Regions from separate parts of the Blautia sp. HA3515 genome, predicted to be linked through region 2. Evidence: riboswitches for the same ligand, from Rfam matches in the RefSeq annotation. Region 2 holds a riboswitch; each other region holds the start of a gene.
The links. Region 2 has a riboswitch for cobalamin ahead of R1Y93_RS07125 (hypothetical protein). Riboswitches for the same ligand answer to the same signal wherever they lie in the genome.
Positions count from the first base shown of each region.

Region 1 (4,471 bases), on a different contig from region 2:
CACTATGACCAACAACAGTTCAGATGCTTACTACCAGGGCTGTCTTGGCGGCAAGGAAGGATTTACAGAGGCTTCCCAAAGTACACTTGTATGCAGTGCACAGCGCAATGATGTTACATTGATCTGCGTTGTTTTAAAAGGCGCCTCCGGCCAGACAGATGATGAAGCCATCACTCTTTGTGGATTACGGATTTTCCAATTTCCAGCTTCTTACCTTAGGTCAGGATGATTTTTCCCTGATGTCCGGAGGTCAGGTGATCGTACCTGCAGGTGCTTCAGAGGACAGCCTGACTGTTCAGGATACACCGGCAGGCGACCAGGTGAACCGCACTTACTTCTACAGCGGCGTGCAGGTTGGTACTGCTGTAATGGAGCCGGAACAGGAACAGGACACCTCTCTTTATACCAACGGACAGGCTAACATGGAAGCCGCAAAGGCCTATTCCCAGTCCACCTCCTACGTGCCTTATGCAGTGATTGGAGGCGTGGCATTTCTGATCCTTCTTCTGTTATTTATCAAAATGATCAAGATCATCAAGTCCTGATATCAGGATCCAGATGTGCAAGCTCCCTGCACCTGTTTGATCAGTTAAGAGCGCAAAAGCAATATATCCACCATAATAAAAGCCAGCCGAAACGCAATCGGCTGGCTTTCATTTATGGTGGATATATCTGCTTAATGATTATTCTGCATCCTCTGTATCTTCTGCTGCATTCTCGGTATCTTCTGCCTCATCTTCAGCAACTTCTACAGGAAGCTTGTTGTCATCATTCATCTCCTCCGGATTGCTTACGCTTACCGTATGATCATACCATTTGCCCTTAGTTCCGATAATGGCAAGATCAAAATCCTGATCAAGAGCCTCTACAGGAACATCAAAGCCATACACTTCATCTGATAAACCATCCTTATAGGTAACTGTATCTGTGGTAGGCTGGAGCAGCTCTGCGTCATCCTTCTGTGCATCCTCAGCAAGCCCTGGGAAAAGATTCACTATGTTCTTGGATACAAGAGAGATATGAAGGGTCATTTTGCCGTCTTCTACAGTAAGCTGGCCTTTGCCCTCGCATGCCTCGTTTGTGTGGAACATGCTGCTGTCTGTATTAAAGTCAACAATGTAAACTCCATCCTCCAGATCCTGTGTATCGGATGCTTCTTCTTTGGTGTCTGCTGCCTCTGCCCATACCGGCAGTGTCATAGGAACTGTCATAGCAGAAATACTTAATGCTGATACTAAAATGGCTAATGAACGCTTCATAACTTTCTTATCTCCTTTATGGTGATGTGGCCGAATTGGCCACATGTCCGTTTATTTTGCTAAGCTGTCGATAGCTGCTTTTGTATGCTCTACATACAGCTGCTCTACTGCATCGACTCTTCCAAGTCCTTCGATCTGGCAGTCTACGCTGTCAAATTCTCCGGATGCCTCAAACATGCTCTTCCAGGAATCATCGTCATCTCCTGCCATATCGTTGTTTGCATGATCACCTGCAACAACCATCAGCGGACGAAGAACAACTTTCTTGAATCCAGCGTCTTTTACTTTAGCGATTACAGCATCGCAGGCTGTGTCTTCCGGCTCACCCTCTACAGTACCGATGAATGCGTTTGTAAATCCAAGGTTCTCCATCTGTGTCTGCATCTGGTCATAAGTAACATTTGCTGTATGGGATGTTCCATGACCCATGAATACGAATGCTGTACCATCTTCTGCTGCAGCTTCCATGCTGTCATAGCCTGCAGTCTTTACAGCCTCATCTGTGATAGCTTTCGCTACAGCTTCTTTGTCCTCATTGATCACTGTAGCGTCTTCTCCAACCTCACCCAGCATTGGCTCTGCAATAGCTACAGACTCAAATTTGTCTTTATATTCCTCAATAGCAGCTGTCATCTCATCATACTCTGCACCATGCATCAGATGTGTAGGCTGTACAACCAGATTCTTAACCCCGTTTGCAACTGCACGGTCAAGTGCCTGCTGCATATTATCAATATGCTCATCATCTCTTGCCTGCACATGATTAATAATGATCTGAGCTGTAAATGCTCTTCTTACAGACCAATCCGGATATGCTTCCTGAAGTGCATCCTCAATACCTTTGATATCCTGTGCACGGCTATCATTGAAAGAAGTACCAAAGCTTACAACCAGAAGCTCATTCTCACCGATCTCATCCTGGTTTCTAGGATCATCCTTGGAAGCATCTCCTGTATCTCTTCCGAAATACTCAGGGCTTGCCTCTTCTCCCTCTACCAGTTCCTTCTGTGCATCTGTCAGTGCATCCCATGCTTCTTTTGCTTCTGTGCACTGTGCATCTGTATCGTCTGTTCTCTCCTGTACGTAGATCGCATCAATAAGAGCTGCCACTTTATCTGCTGCCTCCTGGTCTGCGTCCTCAGAAGAAGCATCGTCTGCTGCTTCTGTGTCATCTGCTGCTTCTGCGTCGTCTGCTGCTTCTGTGTCGTCTGTTGTCTCTGCTGCGTCCTCTGTCTCTGCAAATGCTGCTGTTGCTGCGCATGTCATGCTTGCTGCCATGGATACAGACAGGATCAGTGCCATAATTGTTTTGCGCTTCATTATTTTTTCCTCTTTTTTTCGTATTTCCGGACGAACTATGCATAAAAACAGCGGTCACATTTCTGCGACCGCAATGCTTCTCATCAACACATTCGTTCCTTTTGCCAGATGCTTCTCCCTCTTTGCAGAAGTACCCAGACGGTAAACTATATGATCATATAATGTTATGAGAATACTGGTTCTGTGTTCCGCAGATCCACAATTCCACGCAAAGGCAGTTCTCCTGACTTCGTTCTACACTGCTTCCCCTTCCCGGTTATCCAGTGGGCTCTGAAGCAGCTCCCTTACACAGTGACGGCATCGTTCCGGATTCACACCGGATTCCCTTTTATGCATCATGAAATGATGCTACCTGTACGCTACAACTTTATACATATTCAATTCGGATATCTAATAGTTATCATATAATTATGTCTTTTCTATGAACAAAGAATGTATATACCGTAAACATAAGATAGATGATCCAGAATGCCAGACTTAGCAGGATCCCTTCTTTCAGCAATGGTGCATGATAAGTAAGTGTAAGGGCATGATTTCCTTCTTTTACTTTACATGCAAGGAAGCCTAAGTCCCCTTTCTGCAGCTCCGTGTCTTCGCCATCGATCTTAAGGCTCCATCCATCCTCATAAGGAATCATAAAAAGTACATATCCATCTGAAGCCGCCTGGATACTGCCTGTTACCAGTGTATCCTTCCGGGGAGCATCCAGCACAACCTTTGATTCCTTCTTTGCCTGGGACTTTCCAAGACCTGCCGCACTTTCCCTGTCTTCCCCATCCTCCAGCACAATGGCATTACTTAAAAACTTTTTCCGGATCTTTTTATCAACTGCCCGCAGGCTGCTTTCTGATACCGTTTCATCATAAAACCTTGCCACATCGCTTTCCCGTACATTTTGATACAGATACATACTGCCAAACTGACGGATCAGCGTATATTTGCTGCTGTCCAGGCTGCTGTTCTTGGAAATCAGGTATCTTACCCCTGTAAAGGCTGCAAACCAGTTGTTCATGGCATTATCCCAAAAGGTATACCGGTTCCGGTCTGCATAATAAAAGCTGGGGAAACAGGTGTTTACAAAATCCTTTACATTGCTGTTCATAACAGAATTATAGGTACTGACCCCTCTGTACCCCTGGGCCAGGGAATCCATTGAAATCGTTGCAGACGAAAAGTCCTTTTCCACCCGGTAAAAGCTTTTGTCTGTTTCCCTTAAAAATTCCAGAATATCCTGGATATCCTGACTGTAAAGCTCCCGGAAATATGCCTGAGGCTTATCAATAAAATCTCTGGCCTGCTGCTCGGACGGATCCTCAACGATCTTCTCAAGATAATCATCCGTTACCTGCACCACTGTTTCTGCCGGTGTATCCTCTTTTTTCAGGGACATTCTGTCCTCATAGCCAACAGTTCCTTCACAGATCACATTCACGGCCATGGCCAGTGCCAGAATACTAAAAAGCACCTGTTCCCCTTTTACTTTCAGCCGGTTCACCAGTAAAAGTACAACCGCCATCACCGTTCCGGTTACAGCCGTGATCACTGCGTTCTGTCTGTATTCAGCAAAAAGACTATCCTCATAGCCCATCCTGCAGGCTTTATACATAAAGATGCAAACCAGGACCACACCTATTATGCTGGCTTTGCCGCCCTTTTTCAGATAATCCCAGGTCCAGGCTGCTGCCAGAAGAATCATAGGGAGCAGCAGGAAAGTATATCTGTATGTAACCGTAGCAAAAGCATTAAAGGCATAACCGCCTACAGGAAAGATCATCAGAAGCAGCATAAACAAAGCTGCACCGTAAGCTGTCCTTCTGGTACGCTTTGTCCCATTGCTTTTCCAGAACAAAAGCAGAAACTGCACCACCAGGAAAACTGCCAGAACAGAAACA
Region 1 covers NZ_JAYFUY010000148.1:4,253-8,723, forward strand. Annotated here, with positions in the region: gene R1Y93_RS11905 (hypothetical protein) at 1-229, shown strand, start outside; gene R1Y93_RS11910 (hypothetical protein) at 240-545, shown strand; gene R1Y93_RS11915 (hypothetical protein) at 684-1,259, opposite strand; gene R1Y93_RS11920 (sirohydrochlorin cobaltochelatase) at 1,311-2,579, opposite strand; cobalamin riboswitch at 2,776-2,950, opposite strand; gene R1Y93_RS11925 (YfhO family protein) at 2,980-4,471, opposite strand, start outside.
Region 1: another riboswitch for cobalamin. It lies ahead of R1Y93_RS11920 (sirohydrochlorin cobaltochelatase); the one in region 2 lies ahead of R1Y93_RS07125 (hypothetical protein).

Region 2 (4,471 bases):
AAGCAGGAAAATTTGCAAGACGTTATATGAGAAGTTAAACCTATGATAACTTACTCCTTAGAGAATAGGAGTTTTCCTGGTGTAGAAAGCAGAAGAGTTTTGGAAGGGAGCTTAAGGTATGAAAACTGCCGTAATGACAGACAGTAACAGCGGTATCACTAAAGAAGAAGCAGACAGGCTGGGGATATTTTTACTTCCTATGCCGGTGATTATTGACGAACAAACATATTATGAAGGAATCAATCTGGATCAAAGTTTTTTTTATGAAAGTCTTACAGAAGGTCATGATGTTTCTACATCCCAGCCTTCCCCTGGCGATGTGATGGATATGTGGAAGCAGATTCTGTCTAAGGGCTATGATGAGATCATCCATATTCCTATGTCCAGTGGTTTGAGCAGTTCCTGTGCTACTGCTATCGCACTTGCAGAGGATTTCCAGGGAAAGGTACAGGTAGCAGATAACCATCGTATTTCTGTTACTTTGCGTATTTCTGTCATGGAAGCACTGCATATGGCAAATGAGGGCAGATCAGCCAGAGAGATCCGTGAGGATCTGGAAAAAAGAGCCTATGATTCCAGCATTTTTCTTGCAGTTGATGATCTGAAATATCTGAAAAAGGGAGGCAGGATCACGCCTGCAGCCGCTGCTCTTGGTACTGTGTTTCATATCAAGCCGGTACTTACGATCCAGGGCGAGAAGCTGGATGCCTTTGCCAAAACACGAGGCATGAAGAAGGCAAAAACCATTATGCTGAAAGCACTGAAAGAGGATCTGGAAAAACGTTTTCCAGGGATAGATCCTAAATATGTAAGAGTTGGGGCAGCAGGGGCAGGTCTGAGTCCGGAAGAGTCCGGGGAATGGCAGGCCATGCTCCAGGAGATGTTCCCTGAGGTACAGGTTTATTACGATCATTTGTCCTTCAGTGTAGGCAGCCACACCGGCCCGGGAGTATACGGTATGGGATTCAGCATTGTACAGGATCCATCCATTAGTTAAAAAGTGCAAATATCGGGGCGTGTCCCAAGGTCAATTTCCCAGACCTTGCTGCAAGTACAGGTGGGATCAGACCCTTTTGACACTGTAATCATCGTAAATTTATGTATAAAATTTGGTTTTATGACTTGATTTTTGGTTAGAAATTGCTATCATATGAGATGAATATATATGTTTTCAGTGCCTACGCAGATTAGCTGTGAAGGGTAAAAGAGAATCAGGTGGAAATCCTGAGCGATCCGGTCACTGTAAGCAGGGAGCAATGCCAGTAAATCCATTGGACGACAGTCTGAGAAGGGGGCAAAGCGATGAACTGCAAGCCAGGAAACCTGCTGGAAATATCCGATGAAAAGCTTCCGATGAAAGCACTTTCACTCAAATAATCAGATCAAAAGGTGGCAGGGGATTTTTATGCGCCCTGGCACAAGTATTTTTGTGTTGCAATAAATCCTTATTGCAGCTTAAATACCACAGAGAAAGATTAAGGATTGAAGGAAGTCTGTTTTCAAATGAAAGCAGGCTTTTTTTGTGTGTAAGAGGAGATTACTTTGTAATGTTCCTATTTCACTAAAATTCCACGCAAAGCACAGAAACGTGTATATCCGATGTAAGCGGACTCCTGCCTTTACAGGTGGCGAGTACCTAATTTTATCAAAGGAGGAAGTAGCAATGAGGAAAAAGTCAAATGCTTTTTTAGCACTTTTGCTAACAGGGGCAATGACCGTAACATCTGTATCTCCTGCCTTTGCAGCAGAGGAATTTTCAGCAGTTGCAGAGGTACAGGATGCTGCTCAGGATGTGGCCGAGGAGGAACCTGCCACTGAAGCATCCGATGTGCAGGATGCGGAGGATTTTGGAGCAGTCGCGGATGTAGAAGATGTGGATGATGTATTTACCAGTGGCGAAGAAGCATCTGACCCTGATACAGGGGATGAGGTTTTGGAACTGGCCGATGGAGATGCAGAGGAATACGTACAGGATGACCTTCTGCTGGCTGACAGTTCTGAAGAAAAATATCAGGACGGAACTTATTCTCCGGAATCCTTTCTTTCCAAGGAGGTTCAGGAAAAGTTACGATTACCTGCCCGAAGGTGACCATTACAAGAGGAAAAGTAACTGCAACAGTGGTTTTTTCCAGCAGCAGCTATAATAAGCTGGTTGTAGATGGAGAAGAGTATTATCCGGTTTCAGGTACAGAATATACAGGATCTGTTTTTCAGGTTCCTGCAGTTCTCAACCAGGATATGGAGATCACAGGCAACAACAATTGCAATGACAGCTGCTCATGATATTACTTATACCATTCATATTAAGCTGAATGTGCCTATGGTAACGCCAGCTCCGGACAGACTGGAGGATGGTACCTACCAGGCAGCTGTAAAGGCAGATAGCGGATTTCCGGCAGAAGCCTGCACCCTGCTTGTAAAGGATGGAGAGATCGATGCAGTTGTCACACTGAAAAATGGGGATTATGACAGACTGTATGTGGGGGATGCACTGGATGCAGTCAATGAAAAGGATGATAAGCTGATCGCTTACAGACCGTCGGAGGATGGTGCAAAGCATATTTTCTGGCCGTTGGCTGTAGATAAGCTGGATACCTTGTTCCAGGTGGCAGCCCGAAAAACAGATAAAACCTGGACAGACCATTATGTGAAGATCCTTTCTTCTTCAGTAACCAAGGTAAGCGATGAAGTTCAGGCACCGGACCAGGCTGCTGAGGCTGCAAAATTCCTTTACAGGAATTATGTGGATGACGTGATCTCCGCCACAGATGGTGTTACAAAAGATGGAAGCACTTATAATGTTGCATATTATAACAGCAGGAAGAGAGCTGTTTCTGACATTAGCCTGAAAAGACCAAATGTAAAAGAGTATAAAAGCGGATGGTTCTTCTCAGACTGGAGCATTTTTAAGTCTACCGTTAAACAGCAGCCGGCAAAATCCCAGACGTATTCTCTGGATACCTCAAAGAGAACCCAGGAGCAGCAGGTAACAGCTACGCTGAAGCTGTATGATCCTTCAGTGGAGGATGCAGCTATTAATGATGGTAGTGCACAGGCCCTTGCTGAGTACACCTACAAGCTTGTGCTTGCAGCAAAGCCGGATACCTGTCAGGTGATTTTCCGTGCAGTAAACAGTAAGACTGACGAAGTGATTCCGGAAGCTCAGATCACAGTCACAGACAATACCACAAAGGAAGAAGTGACAGGTACAGAAGGCATCTATCAGCTGAAATCCGGACAGAAATATACTGTTCAGGCACAAAGCGAAGGCTATATTGCAGCAGGCACAAAGGGGAATGCTGTTGCAAAGCAGACTTCTTTTACCGCTGCCTTTGATGAAACAGTTGATCTTTCCCTGACTGCAGAGGCAGACAGCAAGCATAAGGTTACCTTTAAGATCATAGATGCAGAAGGCAAGGAAGTTCCGGATGCAGTGCTTACAGTAACAGGTGAAACTCCAGCAGAGGATGGAAGCTATACCTTATGGGATAATTGCACTTATTTTTATGGAGTAACTGCAGAAGGCTATCAGGTAGTAAGATCAAAATTCATCAAACCTTTGGAGGATCAGGAGGTTGTTGTAACCCTTACAGCACTGAAAAACTACCAGGCTTCTATTAAGATCCGGGCAAAATCCGGACATCTGGCAGTTGTAAATCCAAAGGTTCTGTCTGTTACCTATAAGAAAAACGGAGAGACATTTACTGTGGAGCCATCAGAGGATGGTACCTACCCCATGGTGGAAACTGTGGCATATACTTATACATTTGCTGCTGACAACTATCAGAGTGCGACCGCAAACTGGACTGCATCCGGAACAGAAGGTCCGGTTGAACTGGAAGGTGTGTTAAGCAAGGAAACTGAAAAAGCCCTTCTTGAGGATGCCATTGCAATTTCAAAGGAGCTTTCTGATGAAATGACAGAAGGGGATGGTGCCGGACAGTGGGCAGCAGGAAGCAAAGAAACACTGGATACAGCTATTAAAGCGGCAGAAGAAGTATATACAAAGGAAGATGCAGCAGACGATGATTATAAAAATGCAAAGGATGTTCTTCAGTCGGTTGTATCAGGCCTTAGCCAGAATGAAAATGCAGAGAGCATAAATATTACAGTTTTTGTAAATAAGAATCCAGGGGAAGCACCTGTAAAAATGGCTATGAACGTAACAGCAGATGATGCTTCTAAGGTGACGCCTACCGATTCTAAAAGAAAAGATAATTACAACAAGTCAAGTGATATGGAAAAACGTGCAACCGTGATCGATGCACTGGTCGATCTGCATAAGGAACTGTTTGGAGAGGAATATATTGCAAATCCAACCCAATATCTGATGTGCGGAAGCAGAGGTGCCGGTACAGGCTTCCTTCTGGGACAGAAGAGTTTTAAAAACTTTGTTGGATTCCGTGTAAATGGAAAATATGTGGCAAGTGATCCAAGAATGTGCAGGCTGAAAGAAGGAGATGTGCTTTCC
Region 2 covers NZ_JAYFUY010000079.1:11,130-15,600, reverse strand. Annotated here, with positions in the region: gene R1Y93_RS07130 (DegV family protein) at 119-997, shown strand; cobalamin riboswitch at 1,156-1,345, shown strand; gene R1Y93_RS07125 (hypothetical protein) at 1,664-2,089, shown strand; gene R1Y93_RS07120 (Ig-like domain-containing protein) at 2,159-4,471, shown strand, end outside.

Region 3 (4,471 bases), on a different contig from region 2:
GCTGTGCCTGTGCTGTGCTGAACTTTTCCAAGGAGAGCAGTGTAAAAGCTTCTGGAAAGAGGTATCCAAACGCTTTGGAAAAGAAAAGATGGTCGTGTGTCTTTCTTCCATTGAAGAATTTACTGCAAATAAAGAACTGATCGAAAATTATGCATCTGCAGTGCTTGCCCTGGATCTGGTGCAGGATCAGGTGGCTGAGATTTCCTCTATTCCTGTGATCCTTCATACAGATGAACAGAATGAAGAGAAGCTTATTAAGCTTCTTGGGTCAGATGCTGTAAGCGGGGTTTGTGGTGCCTTTGTAAGCAATATGGAAAAGGATCTGCTGGATTTTAAGGACAGGTGCCAGGGTTTGGGGATTACTGTAAATACCTACGAAAGCAATATTGCCTGGAGTGAATTTAAGCTGAACAGTGACGGGATGATCCCTGTGGTTGTTCAGGATTATAAGACGGATGAAGTTCTGATGGTAGCTTAATACGAACGAGCGTGGGGTTCCGAGCCACTTTGAAGACAGGAAGGATGACTTACTGGAGCAGAAGCAGAAATGAGCTTTGGACGAAAGGCCTTACCTCCGGACATTTCCAGTATGTAAAGTCTCTCACCCTTGACTGTGACAATGATACCATCCTTGCAAAGGTGGATCAGGTAGGTGCAGCCTGCCATACAGGCAGCAGAAGCTGTTTCTTCCAGCCTCTTATGAAAAAGGATTATGATGACACCAATCCCCTTCACGTATTTCAGGATGTGTATGATGTGATCATGGACAGGAAGAAGCATCCAAAGGAAGGCTCTTATACCAATTATCTTTTTGACAAGGGAATCGAACAAGATCCTGAAAAAAGTAGGTGAGGAGTGTACGGGAGATCGTTATTGCTGCAAAGAATCCGGATAAAGAGGAGATCAAATACGAGATTTCTGATTTTCTGTATCATGCAATGGTATTAATGGTGGAGAAGGGGGTTACCTGGGAGGACATTACCAGGGAACTTGCCAGACGGTGATTTACATATGAAAAGAAAAGCAAAAAAAGCTTTCAGTATTACAGCGGCTGCAGTGTTTCTGGCAGCCGTATTATATCTGGTCTGGTGTGTGCTTTTAAATGATTCCGTGATCTGGAAAAATGTTCAGGTCAATGGGATTTCCATCCAGGGAAAGACAAAAGCCCAGGCCAGAGAAGCGATCCTGACAGATTTTAAAAAGACTTATGAGGATAAGGCTATCCAGGTGAAACTGTCCGACGAAGTTTATCAGGCTTACATATTTCCTATGCTTGGCATGGATCCCTGGGAAGTGGTGGAACAGGCCTATCAGCTTGGCCATGGTGCCTGGTATAAAAGAGGTCTTGATCGGATACGCCTTATGACAGATGACAAGGCAGAAGAGATCACTCTTCTTCCCCAGGTGACCCATCCGGAGGCAGTGTCTTCTGTGATCTCTTATATGGAGATTGAAAAGGTAAATACAGTGGTACAGCCTGTGTGCCGGATAACAGATGACAGTCTGATCATAAAGAAGGGGAAAACTGGTGTTCAGGCAGATACAGATGCTTTAAAGGAGCAGCTCCTGCATGCAGCTGCCAGTCTGGATCTTGACACACAGATCCAGTGTGCAGCGATCAGCGTTACACCAGAGGAGCCGGATTTCAAGGCTTATTATAAGCAGATCTATCAGGAGCCGGAAGATGCATATATGGATGAAAAGAATGATTATGAGATCGTTCCTTCCAAGACAGGGATATCCTTTGATGTTGCAAAGGCGGCCAAAGAATACAGACAGGCTAAAGAGGGCAGTGTGTTTACAGTGGACTTTGAACAGATCCAGCCGGAGGTGACAACCGGTGATCTGACCAGTCGGGTATACCGGGATGTACTGGGAAGCTATAATACTTATGGAGGCGGTACTGACAACCGGATCACCAATCTGACTCTTGCTGCAAAAGCAATTGATGGAATTGAACTGATGCCTGGTGAGACCTTTTCTTACAATGAAACCTTAGGAGAGCGTACAGCCGAAAGAGGGTATAAGGCTGCCGGTGTTTTTGTAAACGGACAGCATGCGGAAGGACTCGGCGGAGGGATCTGTCAGGTTTCCACCACCTTGTTTGATGCATGCCTGTACGCAGATCTGGAAATTGTAAAACGTACCAATCATTCCGGCAGGGTGGATTATGTGCCGGCTGGGCTGGATGCCGCTGTATCCTGGGGAGATCCTGACTTTCAGTTTTGCAATAATACTGAGTATCCTATCCGGATCTCTGCCACTTATGCAGATGGTTCCGTTAATGTGAAGATCTATGGTACAAAAACAAATTCCAATACAGTAAAGGTAACTACCCAGCAGCTGGATGCACAAAGCTACAAAACTTATCGTCATGTATATGACCAGGATGGAAATCTGCTGGAAACGGAGGAAATCTGCAGCAGCCATTACATCAGCTGATCTTGCGTTATGACCACAGAGCTGTAAACAGGCCATCGTAAGAATATGTGATTTTGTTTGATTTTTCACAAATTTAAAGGAAATCGTATTGATTTCAAAAAATGCTTTTGCTATAATACAGGAAATGAATAAAGACCGTTTACAGTGTCAGCCAGGAGGCAACAATTCCGGCTGTTAAAGGGAATCAGGTGGAAGTCCTGAACGATCCGGTCACTGTGAGCAGGGAGGATACTGCAGGGCCATTGAGAAGAAGCCTGGATCCGATAGGACTCATGGAAGCCGTCTCTTCTTGAGAAGGAGCAGATATCTGTTGATCTGTGAGCCAGGAAACCTGCTGTGAATGCTGAAGATGGAAGCTTCCGACGAAAGCGATTCATTGCTATTTCTTGTATTGTTTTATTGCACATATGTTTTTGGACTATGTATATAATGATATGAGTAATTGTGATGCCTGTTTCCAAGCCGGAAGCAGGCTTCTTTTTTTGTACAGCAGTACATGTCTTCATTCAAATTGATTGGAAATAACAGGAGGATAAAAGATCATGAAAAAACGAAAAATCATTCTTGCAATGCTTCTTTGCGCTGCAATGACAACCAGAGATGTGCTTCCTGTACTTGGGGAAGATCTTGCAGCAGAAGTGGATGTACAGGATGTAACAGAGGATGAGGCTTTTGATGAGTCTGATGAGGCAGATTTTTCTGAGTTTACAGACCAGGAGGAAGTGACATCTGATGTATTAGATGGTGCATTTACCGCTTATCCGGAGGAAGCCGCACCGATAGCTGAGGATGCAGAGAATCCGGGAACCGTTGCAGCACAGGGATATTATACCTTTGATTTTTCTGATGCAGCTGCACCTGGGAGTGACCACAAACTCTCCCATGTTTAAAGTAGTAGGCGCTACATTATATTCTGATAAAGACGGTAAAATGGTAGGTACCATTACTTTATCAGGAAAGACCTATGACAAGCTGTTCCTTGGAACAAAGACAGAAGCAGAGGCAGCTGGAGATGACGGTATGATCACTTATCATGATAATAATGGGCTTTATGAGTATGGTCCTTTTGCAGTATCAGCTCTTGATAAGGTGATTACTATAAGTTCTCATTCAACCAGCAGTAATAAGTGGTTTGAGCGTCAGATCACCTTCAACTCATCCAAGCTTCTTGCTGCTGCTACAGATCCTGTAGATAACAGCACAGCACTTCCGGATGGTACTTATACACCGGAGAGCTTTACAGCTACAGGCGGTACAGGTAAAGTGACCATTACCTGCCCACAGGTGATTGTTGAAAATGGCAAAGCTTTTGCAGATGTTACATTTAGCAGCAAGAAATATGCTTATGTAAAAGCAAACAATCAGTTGTTTAACGGTACAGTGAATACTTTCGGCGTTACATACAGGATCCCGGTTGACCTGAATGAAGATGTGAAGATCCTTGCGTTGACTACAGGTATGAGCGTGGCACATGAGATCGCCTATACTCTTCATGTAACATTGAATGAGGCACCGGCACCTACTGCTACACCCACACCTACTGAGACACCGGCTCCCACACCTGCAGCAGTTGCAGCAACCTCATTAAAGGTTTCTGTTTCCAAGCTTACCTTAAAGGCAGGAGCCTCTAGGACAGTCAGTGCCATTGCAGCACCTGCAAATACCACAGGCACAAAGTGGTATACACTTCCCAGAATCCTTCCGTTGCTACAGTAAACGATGCTGGTAAGATCACTGCTAAAGCAGCAGGTAAGACCAAGATCACTGTAAAAGCAGGATCTAAGGAAAAAACCATTGCTGTAACAGTAACCAAAAAAGCCGTAAAAGTAAAATCCCTTAAGATGAAAAAGGCAGCCCTTACCATGAATAAGGGAACTCAGACTTATGCATCTTACACAGTGAATCCAACAGGCGCAACCACAACCTTGAAATGGGAAATCTTCCAATAAGAATGTGGCATCCGTAGACCAGACCGGTATGATCGTTGCAAAGAAAGCCGGCAAAGCTACGATTACAGTAACAGCAGACG
Region 3 covers NZ_JAYFUY010000021.1:18,456-22,926, forward strand. Annotated here, with positions in the region: partial or broken gene hisIE (bifunctional phosphoribosyl-AMP cyclohydrolase/phosphoribosyl-ATP diphosphatase HisIE) at 1-1,004, shown strand, start outside; gene R1Y93_RS00830 (VanW family protein) at 1,012-2,442, shown strand; cobalamin riboswitch at 2,568-2,795, shown strand; gene R1Y93_RS00835 (hypothetical protein) at 2,985-3,332, shown strand; gene R1Y93_RS00840 (hypothetical protein) at 3,277-4,158, shown strand; gene R1Y93_RS00845 (Ig-like domain-containing protein) at 4,119-4,391, shown strand; gene R1Y93_RS00850 (Ig-like domain-containing protein) at 4,396-4,471, shown strand, end outside.
Region 3: another riboswitch for cobalamin. It lies ahead of R1Y93_RS00835 (hypothetical protein); the one in region 2 lies ahead of R1Y93_RS07125 (hypothetical protein).